Regions from separate parts of the Numidum massiliense genome, predicted to be linked through region 3. Evidence: riboswitches for the same ligand, from Rfam matches in the RefSeq annotation. Region 3 holds a riboswitch; each other region holds the start of a gene.
What was found. A riboswitch is a leader RNA that binds a small molecule or an ion and turns the genes downstream of it on or off. The one in region 3 is predicted to bind S-adenosylmethionine.
Positions count from the first base shown of each region.

Region 1: linked by a shared signal. The riboswitch ahead of BN1247_RS02225 (homoserine dehydrogenase) and the one ahead of BN1247_RS09365 (homocysteine synthase) in region 3 are both predicted to bind S-adenosylmethionine.
Region 2: linked by a shared signal. The riboswitch ahead of BN1247_RS16425 (methionine ABC transporter ATP-binding protein) and the one ahead of BN1247_RS09365 (homocysteine synthase) in region 3 are both predicted to bind S-adenosylmethionine.
Region 4: linked by a shared signal. The riboswitch ahead of BN1247_RS13265 (hypothetical protein) and the one ahead of BN1247_RS09365 (homocysteine synthase) in region 3 are both predicted to bind S-adenosylmethionine.

Region 1 is NZ_CTDZ01000009.1:352,647-356,005, forward strand. Features, by position in the region: gene BN1247_RS02215 (alpha/beta-type small acid-soluble spore protein) at 1-185, shown strand, start outside; gene BN1247_RS02220 (P1 family peptidase) at 362-1,312, shown strand; SAM riboswitch class I at 1,452-1,580, shown strand; gene BN1247_RS02225 (homoserine dehydrogenase) at 1,736-3,052, shown strand; gene BN1247_RS02230 (GNAT family N-acetyltransferase) at 3,344-3,359, opposite strand, start outside.
Region 2 is NZ_CTDZ01000009.1:3,500,785-3,504,143, reverse strand. Features, by position in the region: gene BN1247_RS16435 (MetQ/NlpA family ABC transporter substrate-binding protein) at 1-200, opposite strand, end outside; gene BN1247_RS16430 (methionine ABC transporter permease) at 279-941, opposite strand; gene BN1247_RS16425 (methionine ABC transporter ATP-binding protein) at 925-1,959, opposite strand; SAM riboswitch class I at 2,035-2,148, opposite strand; gene BN1247_RS16420 (peroxiredoxin family protein) at 2,261-2,761, shown strand; gene BN1247_RS16415 (hypothetical protein) at 2,767-3,180, opposite strand; gene gcvH (glycine cleavage system protein GcvH) at 3,344-3,359, opposite strand, start outside.
Region 3 is NZ_CTDZ01000009.1:1,932,758-1,936,116, forward strand. Features, by position in the region: gene BN1247_RS09365 (homocysteine synthase) at 1-1,112, opposite strand, end outside; SAM riboswitch class I at 1,255-1,362, opposite strand; gene BN1247_RS09370 (helix-hairpin-helix domain-containing protein) at 1,491-2,303, opposite strand; partial or broken gene comER (late competence protein ComER) at 2,415-3,260, shown strand.
Region 4 is NZ_CTDZ01000009.1:2,844,776-2,848,134, forward strand. Features, by position in the region: gene BN1247_RS18250 (aminotransferase class I/II-fold pyridoxal phosphate-dependent enzyme) at 1-402, opposite strand, end outside; gene BN1247_RS17275 (DUF2292 domain-containing protein) at 703-816, opposite strand; gene BN1247_RS13265 (hypothetical protein) at 886-1,098, opposite strand; SAM riboswitch class I at 1,195-1,306, opposite strand; gene BN1247_RS13270 (hypothetical protein) at 1,540-1,995, opposite strand; gene BN1247_RS13275 (hypothetical protein) at 2,132-2,431, opposite strand; gene BN1247_RS13280 (hypothetical protein) at 2,597-3,160, opposite strand; gene BN1247_RS13285 (hypothetical protein) at 3,276-3,359, opposite strand, start outside.

The DNA.
Region 1 (3,359 bases), 1.6 Mb from region 3:
GTACGATTCCGGCCGATGAAGTGAAATACGTCGTCGCGCGGAAATTGGGCGTTCCTTTGTCTCGGAGGTATAACGGTCAACTGCAGGCGAGCAGTGCGGGAAAGGTCGGGGGTTACATCGGTGGACGAATGGTCAAGGAAATGGTGCGCATGGCGCAACAACGGTTGGCTGAGCGAGAGCAGTGAGTTTCATTTAACAAATTTACACTTTCCGTAAGCTAATCGTGCGGTTCCTGTCGAATGTTTTGCTGTCGCTTAGTGTCAAACGTTGTCTGTTGAACACTTTTTTGCGCGGTTAGAAGGAATTGCGAATGGACAGCGCGAACTATGGACATTAACGATAAGTGAAGCGGGGGATGGAGATGGGACAACTTACAGATGTACCCGGTGTGCGGGTCGGTCATGCGCAACAAGAAGGGGCGCTAACAGGGTGCACGGTCATTTTGGCTGACAAGCCGATGGTCTGCGGTGTCGACGTGAGAGGCGCAGCACCGGGGACGCGGGAGACGGACTTACTCGCACCGATTAATTTAGTCGAACGCGTCCATGCGGTGCTGTTGAGCGGTGGGAGTGCATTCGGCTTACAGGCGGCCACTGGGGTGATGGCTTACCTGGAAGAGCGTGGGATCGGACTCGATACGGGCGACGCGCGGGTGCCAATCGTCCCTGCAGCCGTTTTATATGACTTGTCGGTGGGAGATGCCGCGGTGAGGCCAGACGATACGATGGGTTACCGCGCCTGTGAAGTTGCTTCAACCGAAGTAGCTGTCGGCAATGTCGGTGCGGGTTGCGGCGCGACGGTCGGAAAGGCGCTCGGGATGGCGCACGCGATGAAAGGAGGCATCGGGACCGCGTCGGTCCGCTTGTCCGACGGACTCGTCGTCGGCGCGCTCGTCGCCGTCAACGCCTACGGTCACATCGTCGACCCTGCCAGTGGCGACATTGTCGCTGGGCCACGCAAGGGGGACGGCACGCTCGTCGATACGGTGGCGTGGCTACAAGACAACAGTGACCAGAAACTAACTTTTCCCGGAGCCAATACGACGATCGGCGTCATCGCCACGAATGCGAAAATGTCCAAAGCGCGCACGACGAAAGTTGCACAAATGGCGCAGGACGGTTTAGCGCGCACGGTCGTACCCGCGCACACGATGATGGACGGGGATACACTGTTCGCGCTCGCTGGGGGGCAAGTACAAGCGACGGTCGACTTAGTCGGCGCCCTCGCCGCGAACGTCGTTGCCGAAGCGATTTTACAAGCGGTGACGGCCGCGAAAAGTATCCCTGGAATTCCGTCTGTAAGCGACGTGTAAAATAAGTGTTTGGTATCGGCTCGTCAGACGAAAAGTCCTGACGTTACGAGCGCCTGATCGCGATCGCTGTTGACATTTTTATTTCGTATGGCATAATAGAAAACAATTGACAATTGGATACTTTGTGTGAAACACCAGCTTGTTATCTAGAGTGGTGGAGGGACTGGCCCGATGAAACCCGGCAACCGTCTCACCTGTGTCCTGTGGACACCGTGAGAAAGGTGCTAATTCCTGCAGAGCGCTTTTTTAGTGCTTTGAAAGATGAGAAGTGGGTGCACCATTAGGAAACACGTGTAACCCCTTTTCATTGTGAAGGGGTTTTTTCTTTTTAAAAAAGTGTTTGAGATGGTTGTGCGTACGGAAGGAATCGCGCATATCACGAGGATTGTGAACAGAGAACGTACACGAGAAAGGGAGAATGGAATGAAACAACTTCGCGTCATGTTACTCGGTTGTGGTACTGTCGGTAGCGGTGTGTATAAAACGATTAAGCAAAACGGTGAACTTTTAAAAGAAAGGCTAGGACTGGATGTCTCTGTCCAGTCAGTTCTCGTCCTAAATGCAGACAAAAAGCGGCCATTGCCGGGAATAGAACCGCTGCTAACGACCCAGTTTCGCGAAGACTTGCTAGACGAGACAGATGTCGTCGTCGAAGTGATGGGCGGGGTTGAACCAGCAATCACGTATATAACGGCGGCGATGCGCAAAGGGTGCCACGTCGTGACCGCGAACAAGGAACTACTGGCGAAACACGGCCTCGCCTTGGAGAAAGAGGCGCGGGAGCACGGGGTAGAGCTGCTGTACGAGGGGAGTGTCGGAGGCGGGATCCCCCTGATCGGCGTGTTGCAGCACTTTTTAAAAGTTAATCGCGTCACGCGTCTCTCCGGCATATTGAATGGGACGACGAATTACATTTTAACGCAAATGGCGCGTGACGGCCGATCGTTTGCGGACGTACTCGCCGAAGCGCAAGCGTGCGGTTACGCGGAAGCGGATCCGACGTCCGACGTCGAAGGGTATGACGCGATGTACAAACTGGCGATTCTCGCCCGCCTCGCCTTCGGGATCGACGCGCCGCTTCGGGACATTACGCGCGAAGGCATTACGGCGATCACTTTAGAAGAAATTCGCTTGGCGCAAAAACTGGGGTATACAGTAAAGCTGTTAGCGAACGCGGAACTACGGCGGGGAGAGGCGCCGACCTTAGGTGTGCAGCTGACGTTAGTCGCCGACGGACACCCGCTCGCAGCAGTTAACGACGTTTACAACGCGCTGCACGTCGAAGGAGATATCGTGCAAGACGTAACGCTAATTGGGCAAGGTGCCGGAGAACTGCCGACAGCGAGTGCCGTCGTCGAAGATATTGCTAACGTTGGGCGCATGGCGACACGGGCGCGTACGCCTGTATTTACGCTGCCGAAGCCGATGGCCGAAGGGGAGCGGGAGCGGCCTTTGACATATGTCGGCTTGAAAGGAGCCGGAGTGATCGACGGAAAAAAAGTAACGGCGGTACGGTCGGCGCTCACACAGGTGGCACTCGGGGTGCAGAACGTACAAGTTGTGCAAGGCGAAGGTTTCGCTTGGGTCGGCTTCGTCTGTACAGAGTGGGATGAACAACGCCTCGCCCAGTTGTTGTCAGCGAAAAAACTGCCGCTACAAGTGCTTGCACACACGGTGCGCCCGTGTTTAGGGGAGGCAGTACAAGCGGAAGCACACGTACTCGCCACGGCTGTCAATTAGGGCGTGACTCGAGGCACTATGTTTACGTAGCGAGTGCGGCCGGAGAGTTTAACGTACTCTGTCTTTAAAAATGACTGTCTGTCACCTCACGACGCTAGCTGTAGCAGCGGTTCTGCTGCGCGACGGGGATCAAGAAGTCGCCTGCTGTGCGCGATCGTTCACTTCAATGGATTGCAGCATGGCGGGCGGCGTATTTTTATATCTCCGTAATACCTTTTCCTACGATGTCATAGCACGTTACATACAAATTGTTTCATATCGGCACGGTGCAAGACGGTGACGATTTTTCGATTAGATGTCTAGCGCC
Region 2 (3,359 bases), 1.6 Mb from region 3:
TTAATGTGTTCCAAAATTTCCGCATGGGGTACAGCTGAAGCGCCTACTGTTAGCTTAACCGGTTCTTTCTTAACCGGTTCTTTCGCTCCCTGGTTACCTCCAGCGTCACCGTCTTTCCCCGTTTCGTTTGCCGCTGAACCGCAGGCGGCGACAGCGAGCGTGAGTATCGTTACTAATAGTACGTTAAACAGCTTTTTCACCTATTTCTCTCCTCCTAAAATTACAAAATATTTATTGCTCCCGGGCTAAGGAAGCCTGGGCGAACCACGAATGTCGGTTTACCGCTTATCGATTTTTTTCACGAGGCGGTCACCGAGCACTTGAATGAGTTGTACCATGATGACGAGAATCGCTGTGGCGACGATCATAACATCCGTTTGAAACGATTGAAACCCGTAGCGGTAGGCGAGGTCACCTAAACCGCCGCCGCCGATTAATCCGGTAATGGCTGTGTAGCCGATGAGCGTAATACACGTGACGGTAAGGCCGGAAACGATACCCGGCAACGCTTCGGGAAGGAGTACTTTGCGCACAATTTGTCGGCGCGACGCCCCCATCGCTCGCGCTGCCTCGACGACCCCTTTTCCGACCTCGCGCAACGACGTTTCGACGAGTCGCGCATAGAACGGTGCGGCACCGACGATAAGCGACACGCAAGCGGCTGTCGGGCCGAGCGAGTTACCGACGATGACACGTGCCACCGGGAGCATCCAGACGGCTAACACGATAAACGGCACAGAGCGGAACAAGTTGACAAAGACCCCGACGATGCGCTGCAGCAACGGCAATGGACGAATCCCGTTCACGTCAGTTGCGACGAGTAAGATCCCGAGCGGCACTCCGAGGAGCGCCGTGAAAAAAGTAGAAATAAACACCATGTATACCGTATCGACGGTCGCTTCGAGCATAAGATCCCACTGCACATTAGGCAGGAGTGCCACGCTTTACCACCTCCACTTCGATGTCGCTGTCGCGCAAGTAACGTACAACGCGCGCGAGTAGCTCCTCCGGGGCGTCAAGTTGTACGTAAAGCGTGCCGTAAGATGCCCCTTGCACACGATGCAACTGTCCTGCCAAAATGTTTAAGTCGACGTCACATTCGCGGATACAGCGGCTAATGACCGGCTGTGTCGCTCCCGATCCGGGAAACGTACACTTGAGGATAGCGCCAGCCGTCACTTCCTCTAGCAACACGTCCAGCGATTCATCCGCCCCTTGTGCCCCGACACTTTCTTGCACAAATTGCCGCGTAATCGCCGTCTGTGGCCGGCGAAACAGTGCGGCGACGGGTCCGCTCTCCACGATTTTGCCGTGATCCATCACCGCGACGCGATGACATATTTTACGGATGACGTCCATTTCATGCGTAATGAGTACGATCGTTAAGCCGAATTGGCGATTAATTTTTTGTAGTAACTGTAAAATGTCTTCGGTCGTTTTCGGGTCTAAGGCAGACGTCGCTTCGTCGCACAAGAGCACTTTTGGATCGCCCGCCAGCGCCCGTGCGATCCCGACGCGTTGCTTTTGGCCACCGGACAGCTGTGCCGGATATGCGTCTCTTCGGTCACTTAATCCAACTACTTCCAACAAATGCTGCACTTTGTCCGCAGCTGTCTGCTTGTCTAATCCCGCAATTTCGAGTGGAAAGCGCACATTTTCTGCAACAGTACGCGACCAAAGCAAATTAAATTGTTGGAAAATCATGCCGATCTCTTGCCGCGCTAGGCGCAAGTCTCGCGCCGACAACTCCGTTAACACACGATCCCCGACGATAACCTTCCCTTCCGTCGGCGGCTCGAGCAAATTAATCGTGCGGATGAGGGTGCTTTTGCCAGCGCCACTGTAACCGATCACGCCGAATATTTCCCCCGGCTCAACGGTCAAATTGACCCCGTCGACCGCGCGAATTTCACTGTGCCGCGTTGGAAAATGTTTGCGGATCCCACTTAGTCGAATCAACCGCCATCCCCCCTATAAAACATAAAAAGTCCTCTCCGCAGACGGGAAAGGACTTGCCTCAACAAGATCCGTTCTCTCTCATCTGCCAGGCACAGCGCCTGAAGGAATTGGCACCTTTTTTCACACGCCGCGCGTGAAAATGGTTGCCGGGTTTCATCGGGCCTTTCCCTCCACCTCTCTGGATAAGAGAATCCAAAGGTTATGCAATTATTCGTGATTGTAACATGCCGACCAAAATAGCACAACTGTATTTTTGCGGCAATTTTTGTTTCCGTTGAAGTCACGCTGTTTTCACGATAAGATGGGTACTAACCGATTAGGTCGGACATATCGCACAGGGGAGGTGCTACCGATCGAACGTGCACCCGATTTTTGCTTGCCGACTCTGCAAGACGCACAAATAGAAGTATGCTTATCCGCTTTTCGCGGCAAAAGTTTGCTCCTCGCGTTCTGGGTCAGTTGGTGCCCGGACTGCCATGCGCAATTGCCAAAAATGGAAGTGTTTCACCGCTCCCTCGCGAATGACGGCAGCTCCTTCATTCGCGAAGCAGCTGCCATCGTTACCGTTAACGTCACTGGTCGCGAACGACACGTGGACGACGCGATCCCATTTCTTAAGGACAATGCGTTCACGTTACCTGTGCTGAGTGATCGCGGCAGGGAAACGTACGACGCTTTCGGACTCACTTCGGTGCCATCGTGGGTTGTGATTGACGCCCGAGGGATGATCGTCGGCCGTTACGGCGCAGACGTGCCGTTTATCCACGTACTGGAAACGTTCAGTACCACTATAAGCGGCTAAGCGAATCACACGTTCTCCCCTTGTCGGTAACGGGCGAGCCCAGCAGTAAACACTTTCAACCGTTTGACTAGCGTATCTTGCCATTCGCGGTCACCGATATATTTTGCGAAACCGTATAAATCAAGGGCATTGTCGATTTGTTCTGTTAATAATTGCTCTGGATTACCGCGCTCGACCGAAATACAGTTACTCAGTATGTCATCACTTGGCTCGGTGACGTGCTCTCTAAAATCAACGTGCTTCGCGCCATCCCCTAGCGCATGATCGACGAGTAAATCGAACGGTTCTTTAACGGAGTGATGGACGTCTACTTTGTGACAGACAGGGCAAAACAAAAAGGGAACGCCGTCGACAAGGACCTGTTTGCTTTTGATCGCGCCTACAGCACCAATCATACTCGCTCCACAGCAAAAACTCATAGGCTATCCCTCCGTTAAGATAGATAAAGAGCTTTCACCTATTGTACCACACTTGTCAACCGTGTTTGCGGTGCATGGAACAGGTGAAAGCTCTCACAGCAACATTGCCATTAATAGCTATCCGGATATATCCTTAGAACGCGAGTCGAATGTCGACAGTTTTTTATTCGTCTTCCTTA
Region 3 (3,359 bases):
ACGTTCGCCAGGTGGTAAAACAACGCCACGTTGTCGATCAACTTCTTACCGGCTTCTAAGCCACCGTCGATGCCAAACGTCAGGATGGCGCCTTGCCCTTTCGGCAAGTATTTTTGTGCTTTCTCGTAGTTTGGATCGCTTGGCAGGCCGGGGTAATTTACCCAGGCAACGCGATCGTGGGCGGCGAGGAACTGCGCAACTTTGAGCGCGTTGGCGCTATGGCGTTCCATGCGCAAATGCAGCGTCTCTAACCCTTGTAAGAATAAAAACGAGTTAAACGGCGACACGGCTGCGCCTAAATCGCGCATTAACTGCACACGCGCCTTAATAATGTAGGCGAGCGAGCCAGCGGCTTCGGTGTATACGAGTCCGTGGTAACTCGGATCCGGTTCTGTCAGTTCGGGGAATTTGCCATTCGTCCAATCAAACTTACCGGAATCGACGATCACCCCGCCGATCGACGTGCCGTGCCCGCCGATGTACTTCGTCGCCGAGTGGACGACGATATCGGCGCCAAACTCGATCGGCCGCAGTAAGTACGGCGAAGGAAACGTGTTGTCGACGATGAAAGGAATGCCGCTCTCGTGAGCGATCGCCGCTACCGCTTCGACGTCTAGTACGTCAATCTTCGGGTTGCCGATCGCCTCCGCGTAGACGAGCCGCGTGTTGGCGGTAATGGCGCGCCGGAAGTTTTCCGGGTCCGACGGGTCGACTAAGCGCACCTTAATCCCTAACCGCGGCAACGTATGCACGAACAAGTTGTACGTGCCGCCGTACAAGCTGCTCGCGGACACGACTTCATCGCCTTGTTTGGCGATGTTTAAAATGGCGTACGTAATCGCCGCTTGCCCCGACGCCGTCGCCAGCGCGGCTGCGCCTCCTTCAAGGGCGGCAATACGCTGCTCAAACTTGTCGTGGGTCGGATTCATAATGCGCGTATAAATGTTGCCCGGTTCTTTCAAGGCGAACAAATTAGCCGCGTGCTCCGTATCGTTGAATACGTAGGAAGACGTTTGGTAAATCGGTACGGCGAGAGCGTTAGTCGCCGGATCAGGTTGTTGCCCGGCGTGCACCGCCAGTGTGTCAAATTTGTACTGTTTTTGCTCACTCATCGTCAGGTTCCTCCCCCATTATAGAAAACATGTTAGAAAAATAAAAAACTCCTCCGTATTAACTGTTCGCTCAAAAAGGGACAGCGTATCCCAGGTTTTTGAACGACATTTAAGGAAGAGTTACGAAACGTACATTTAACCTTCCCCATCTCCCAGGATCACTTCCTGCAGGAATTGGCACCTCACTGCAAAAATCGCAGCAGGTTGCCGGGTTTCATAGGGCCAGTCCCTCCACCACTCTCGATAAGGATTGCGTACAATATGTTATTCTCGCGTTTCATCGATTGTTAACATTATAAGGATACCTTTCCGATTCGTCAACTGTATTTTGTTTTTTGATTAGTACCCACTACCAGCGGTCGTAGCCGTTGAATCTCACTAATTGACTGTCAGTTGATCACGGATATTTTCTAACGTTTTTGCCCCGATTCCGCTCACGCGCGTCAAGTCGTCCACCGATTTGAACGGCCCGTTCGTCTCTCGGTCTTTCACGATGGCTGCAGCCTTCGCGGGGCCGATGCCGGTAATCGTCTGTAGCTCTGCTTCGGTCGCGCGATTAATGTTCACTTTACTTGTTGCCGTCGCACCTTGTCCCGGTGCTTTGCCCTTGCCATCGTTCCCGCCTTGCCCTACCGCCCCGTCTAAGTAACCACCCGCCGGCGTCGATTCTTCCTCCCCTTTCCTCGGGACGTAGACAGCCATCCCGTCTACCAAAAAATCAGCTAAATTGAGTCGTTCCATGTCGGCTTCCTCCGTCGCCCCGCCCGCCGCCTTTAGCGCATCGTGAATGCGCTGTTCCGACGACAACCGATAGATGCCCGGTTTTTTTACCGCACCTTTCACGTCGATGACGACCTCCGACTGCCCCGACTCGGCTTCGCCTTTTGCCTCCCCCACCGCTCCATGCGCCGCCTCGCGACCGTTACTGTCGGGTCCTGTAACTAACCCTTGCTGTTGCAGTTGCTCTGCAGTAGCCGACAGTGGAGATCCTTTATCTTCTCCTGTCCCTGCGCCTGCAAATAAGGTGTAGTAACCGACGGTACTAACGAGTAGTCCGGCACTCACCGCCAGTGCGATCAGCAGCTTTTTCTCACGACTTGTCCACATGTCGAACATCGCCAACCCTCTCCCCTCTGTCCCTCCCCTTTCTCCTACCTTCTTCTCTCTTTCGCACGCTTGAATGTCGTACAATTGTCGCTACCTCTATTGTGTCAGAAAAGAGCGACGACAGCAAGCGCGTTTCTATACTGTGGTGGGTGGTAGGAAGTATAGACGCGTCATAAGCTAACACTAGCAACTCATTCACTTGGGGGGATTCGTTTGACAACGGTAGGATTTATCGGGGTTGGCAGCATGGGGAAACTGTTAGTAGAAGCGTTACTTAAAGCGGGTGCGTTAGAGCCATCTGACGTCGTTGTCAGCAACCGTACCGTGCGCAAAGCGGAACGGTTTGCCGAACATTATCCCGGCATGCGCGTCGCGCCAAACAACGTCGACCTCGCCAAAGAATGCGATGTGATCGTACTTTGTGTGAAACCGCTCGAATACGGTTCTGTGCTTGCAGAACTTAAGCCGTACGTAGCGGATAACCAACTCGTCATTTCGATTACGAGCCCAGTACTATTAAGCGACATCGAGCAAAAAATAAGCGCAAAAGTCGTAAAAGTGATCCCGAGTGTGACGAATTTTGCCCTTACTGGCACATCGCTCGTCATGTACGGCAGTCGCCTCGAACCACGGGAACGCCAAAACGTATCGCGCCTATTCGGTTACATTAGCCGTCCGGTCGAAATCGACGAACGCGATGTGCGCGTTGCCTCCGACTTAGCCAGCTGTGCCCCGGCGTTTCTCAGTTTTCTCATGCAGCGACTCGTCGAAGAGGCGACTGCAGTAGCCGGCATATCTACGGAAACGGCAGCGCTAATTGTCGGTGAGATGATTCGCGGCGTCGGTCAACTCGTGACAGATGGTGGTTTCACCCTCACGTCTCTCCAAGAGCGGGTCGCTGTCCCCGGTGGGGTGACGCGCGAAGGGATTGACTTACTCGAACGGGAGGTTGGAACTGTTTTTGCCCAGCTGTTACAACTGACACAGCAAAAACACGCACATGACATTAGCGCCGTGAAACAGGTGCTAGCTGACGTATGAATAGCTGATCGTATGGATAACGACGTAAAAAACCTTACCACAGCCGATGAACGGTGCGGTAAGGTTTTCCATTACACATTAAGTAAGCGGGGATCGGCC
Region 4 (3,359 bases), 910 kb from region 3:
CCGCGACGTCATCGCCGCTGCCACTGCCCCGGCCTCGCGCAGGTCAACTGTTTTCACGACGATCCCCGCTTGGCGAAAAGTCGTTGCAAACAACCGATATGTGCCGCCGTACAAATCGAGCGGAGTGATGATCTCGTCGCCGGAAGAAAACAAGCTTTGCAAGGCGTGAATGGCCGCCATCCCGGAACTAAACGCCAACGCGCGACAGCCACCTTCTAATTCGGCGAGTACTTGTTCAACCTGCTGCCGCGTCGGATTTGCCGTGCGGGCATAATCGAATCCGGTACTTTCCCCAATTGCCGGATGCCGGTAAGCCGTTGAGAGGTAGAGTGGATAACTGACCGCTCCAGTGCGTTCCTCCCTGTCGACCCCCGCTTGGCAGAGCGTCGTCTCAATGTGCATGGATACATCCCCCTTCCTTGTCTTTTACATCGGTGACATCACATGTCTGTGTCCACACCCGTCCTCATCGGTGACAGCATATGTTAGTGTGAAGCCCAAGTTTGTACAAAGCCGGATGAAACATGTTAGTAAGCCATTGATCACATGATGGGAACCTCCCAAAACAAAATCCCACCATAAATCCCGAGATACATCCGCGAAACAAAGAAAGAGGCCGCCGGATCCCTCACAACATCACGTGGGATCAACGGCGGCCTCTAGTTTGTCTAGTCAGCCGAATCATTCTTTCACTTGTGTTATTCACTTTAACCGCACTTTCTCGTTTGTCTCGATTTGAATGACTTGACCATTTTGTACTACTAGCGTCACCGAACCGAATTGCAACCGTTGCAAAATACCTGTTAAACGCTGCAATACTTCCGGATTATCCGCTGCGACTATTTTCCCGGAACTACCCTTTTTTGTCGTACATACCAACTTACATCACCTAAACCTTTCTTGCCAAAGCTCTTCCATAACGCGCTTGTCTTTTGTGCCGGACAGCTTTTGTTCGGTTACTTTCGAACGACTACTTGTGCTGCTTGCGACTACTTGCGCTGCTTGCGGCCGACTACTTTCGATTAACTGCTTGCGATCGACTGCTTTTTGGACGCTACAAACCGTATTGCGTTTCACGTGTACACGTGTACTGGTCATGGATAACAAATAACCGCTGCAACCCGCTCCTTTCCAAAAATTAAAAGCTCCCCTTCCCATATTGGAAAGAGGAGCGCATTTGCGTCGTTAGACACACTCTTATCTTCCAAAACGGGTCAACCATTTTGCGGGAATTAGCACCTTTCAGTTCGTAAACTGAGGTTGCCGGGTTTCATCGGGCCAGTCCCTCCACCACTCTCGATAAGTACGTATGCAATTTTTTTAATGACTGTATTGGCAATGCTGCTTGAAAAATGTTTCATTTATCATAACCATAAGGTATTATCGATGTCAAGGGTTTTTTTGTGGCGATCAGTACGAACCGATGATATACGCGGTTCAATGCTGATCATATGATAAAATTCTCCGCCTTTATGTCATCGACAAATTCAATAAATGGTGGGTCAAAATACATCGAATGCCCATATTCCCCGGGCACCCCTATTCCATACACTCCTGAAGACTTCTTTCATTCGCTTCCTCAAATGACAATTGTATATACTCCTTAGCCTCTTGACGATATTCATCTACATCGATCCATGTCGTTTGGTCAATACTTATCTTGGCGCAGCATCTTTCAGCAATGTGAATGACCGCCTTGTGAACCGCCCTGATGTCGACTAAACACGCGTCTTCATCAACCTCGACAAATACTAAATGCAAATCACTATTTAAAGATACAACTTCAAAATAGATGTTTTCTTTAGACTGTAAGTTTCCACTCCATCTTTTATCGTCAAGCCACTTATCCCATGATAATGTGAGACCAGTACTTTCCCTTAAACTTTCTTGCCACCCAACCCTCGATACGTTCACACCGTCTTTCCACATTTTCGCGACTAATTCATCTGCAGTGGGAAGACATGTTTTACCGTTTGTTTTCAGAAAAAATCTCATTATTCCTCCTAATTATTCAGCCAGCGTACAGCTTTTTCTAAATTACTTAGTAGTTCCTTTTTCTTCCCTTTACTTAATTTTAGACTATTCGGTATCTGTGGTTCTAACGGTAGCTTTGGATCAATTCTATAATCAATTATTGACCTTTTATCACCACCCGCTTGAATTTGTATTTTACTCCGTCTGGCTCAGCATCGACTCGTATCTTAATTTTTTTGCCCCGATAAATCACTTCAATTGGCTTACCAAATGTTTTACTTGTTATTTTAACATTTTTATAGCGAACGGGAGGGACATCAGGAACTCTATTTCTATCTCGCCAATCATTCCCCTTCTTAGACAGACGAAACGTATCCCCTGCATCATTGGGCACACCTACAGTCGCCGGACGACGTCCCTGAAGGTCTTGTGCCAGCCTTTCCGCATACTCCTTCAAACTTTCACTGCTCTGACGAAGTCAAGCTTCCCGTTGTTCTTTAGTCTATTCGCGTACTCCTTAATTCGAGCCACTGTCTCTTTTGTAGCCTTAAACCGTTTGGCCGCCCTTGTTCCCTTTATCGTCCCTTTAACACCGCGACCTACTTTACCCATTTTCGCATGCTTACTCAATCGTGAGGGGGGGAAATATCGTTAGAATCCCCCAAGCAACAGACTCCTCCCACTCCTCCTCCGATATTTCCTGCTCAAAAATGGGCTCCTCGCCGAAAATAGCACGATAAAAGTCGTTAATACCAGCAAATTCCCCCGCCTCATATAGCGCCTCTTTTGCAAGTTCCTCCGGAGTCATCCCGTTAATGCCTTCCACTTCTACCGTCTGATCTGCCGCGTGAATTTTATCAATTTCCTTGATGAAGGGCGTAATCTCATGATCCGTCAAAAAGTGGTTGATCGCAAGCAGGGCGTCTTGATACGGCTCTAGCGGACGGCCGGTGTAGTACATGTCGTGTATAAACGGCATCATGTCGTCCACATATTTTTTGCCGAGCTGCTCGACAGGTGCCAAGACATGCTCGATCGCTGAGAGGTCTTCCGCGGCAAGCGTGTCTCGCGCCTTGCGGTAAATGCTTAAATGCTCGCTAATGACCTCCTCCTGCTCGGAAAAATGACGGTGGACATCTTTAAAGTATGTAGCGATCTCGTATGTATTGACGACGAGTTTGCTCACTTTAATCACTCCTTTGACCAACCCTGACCCAACTTTAATTCACCCATTCTTACCCATTCTATTGACAACATCTGTATCGGCCTATCAACATTTGACCGCTATGAATTAAATAGTTTCAACTTATTTCCCTACTGATCCCTTCATCGACTTGCATGAAGTTTTCTACGATCCCCGTTGCATTTTCTCGGAGCGTTCCTTC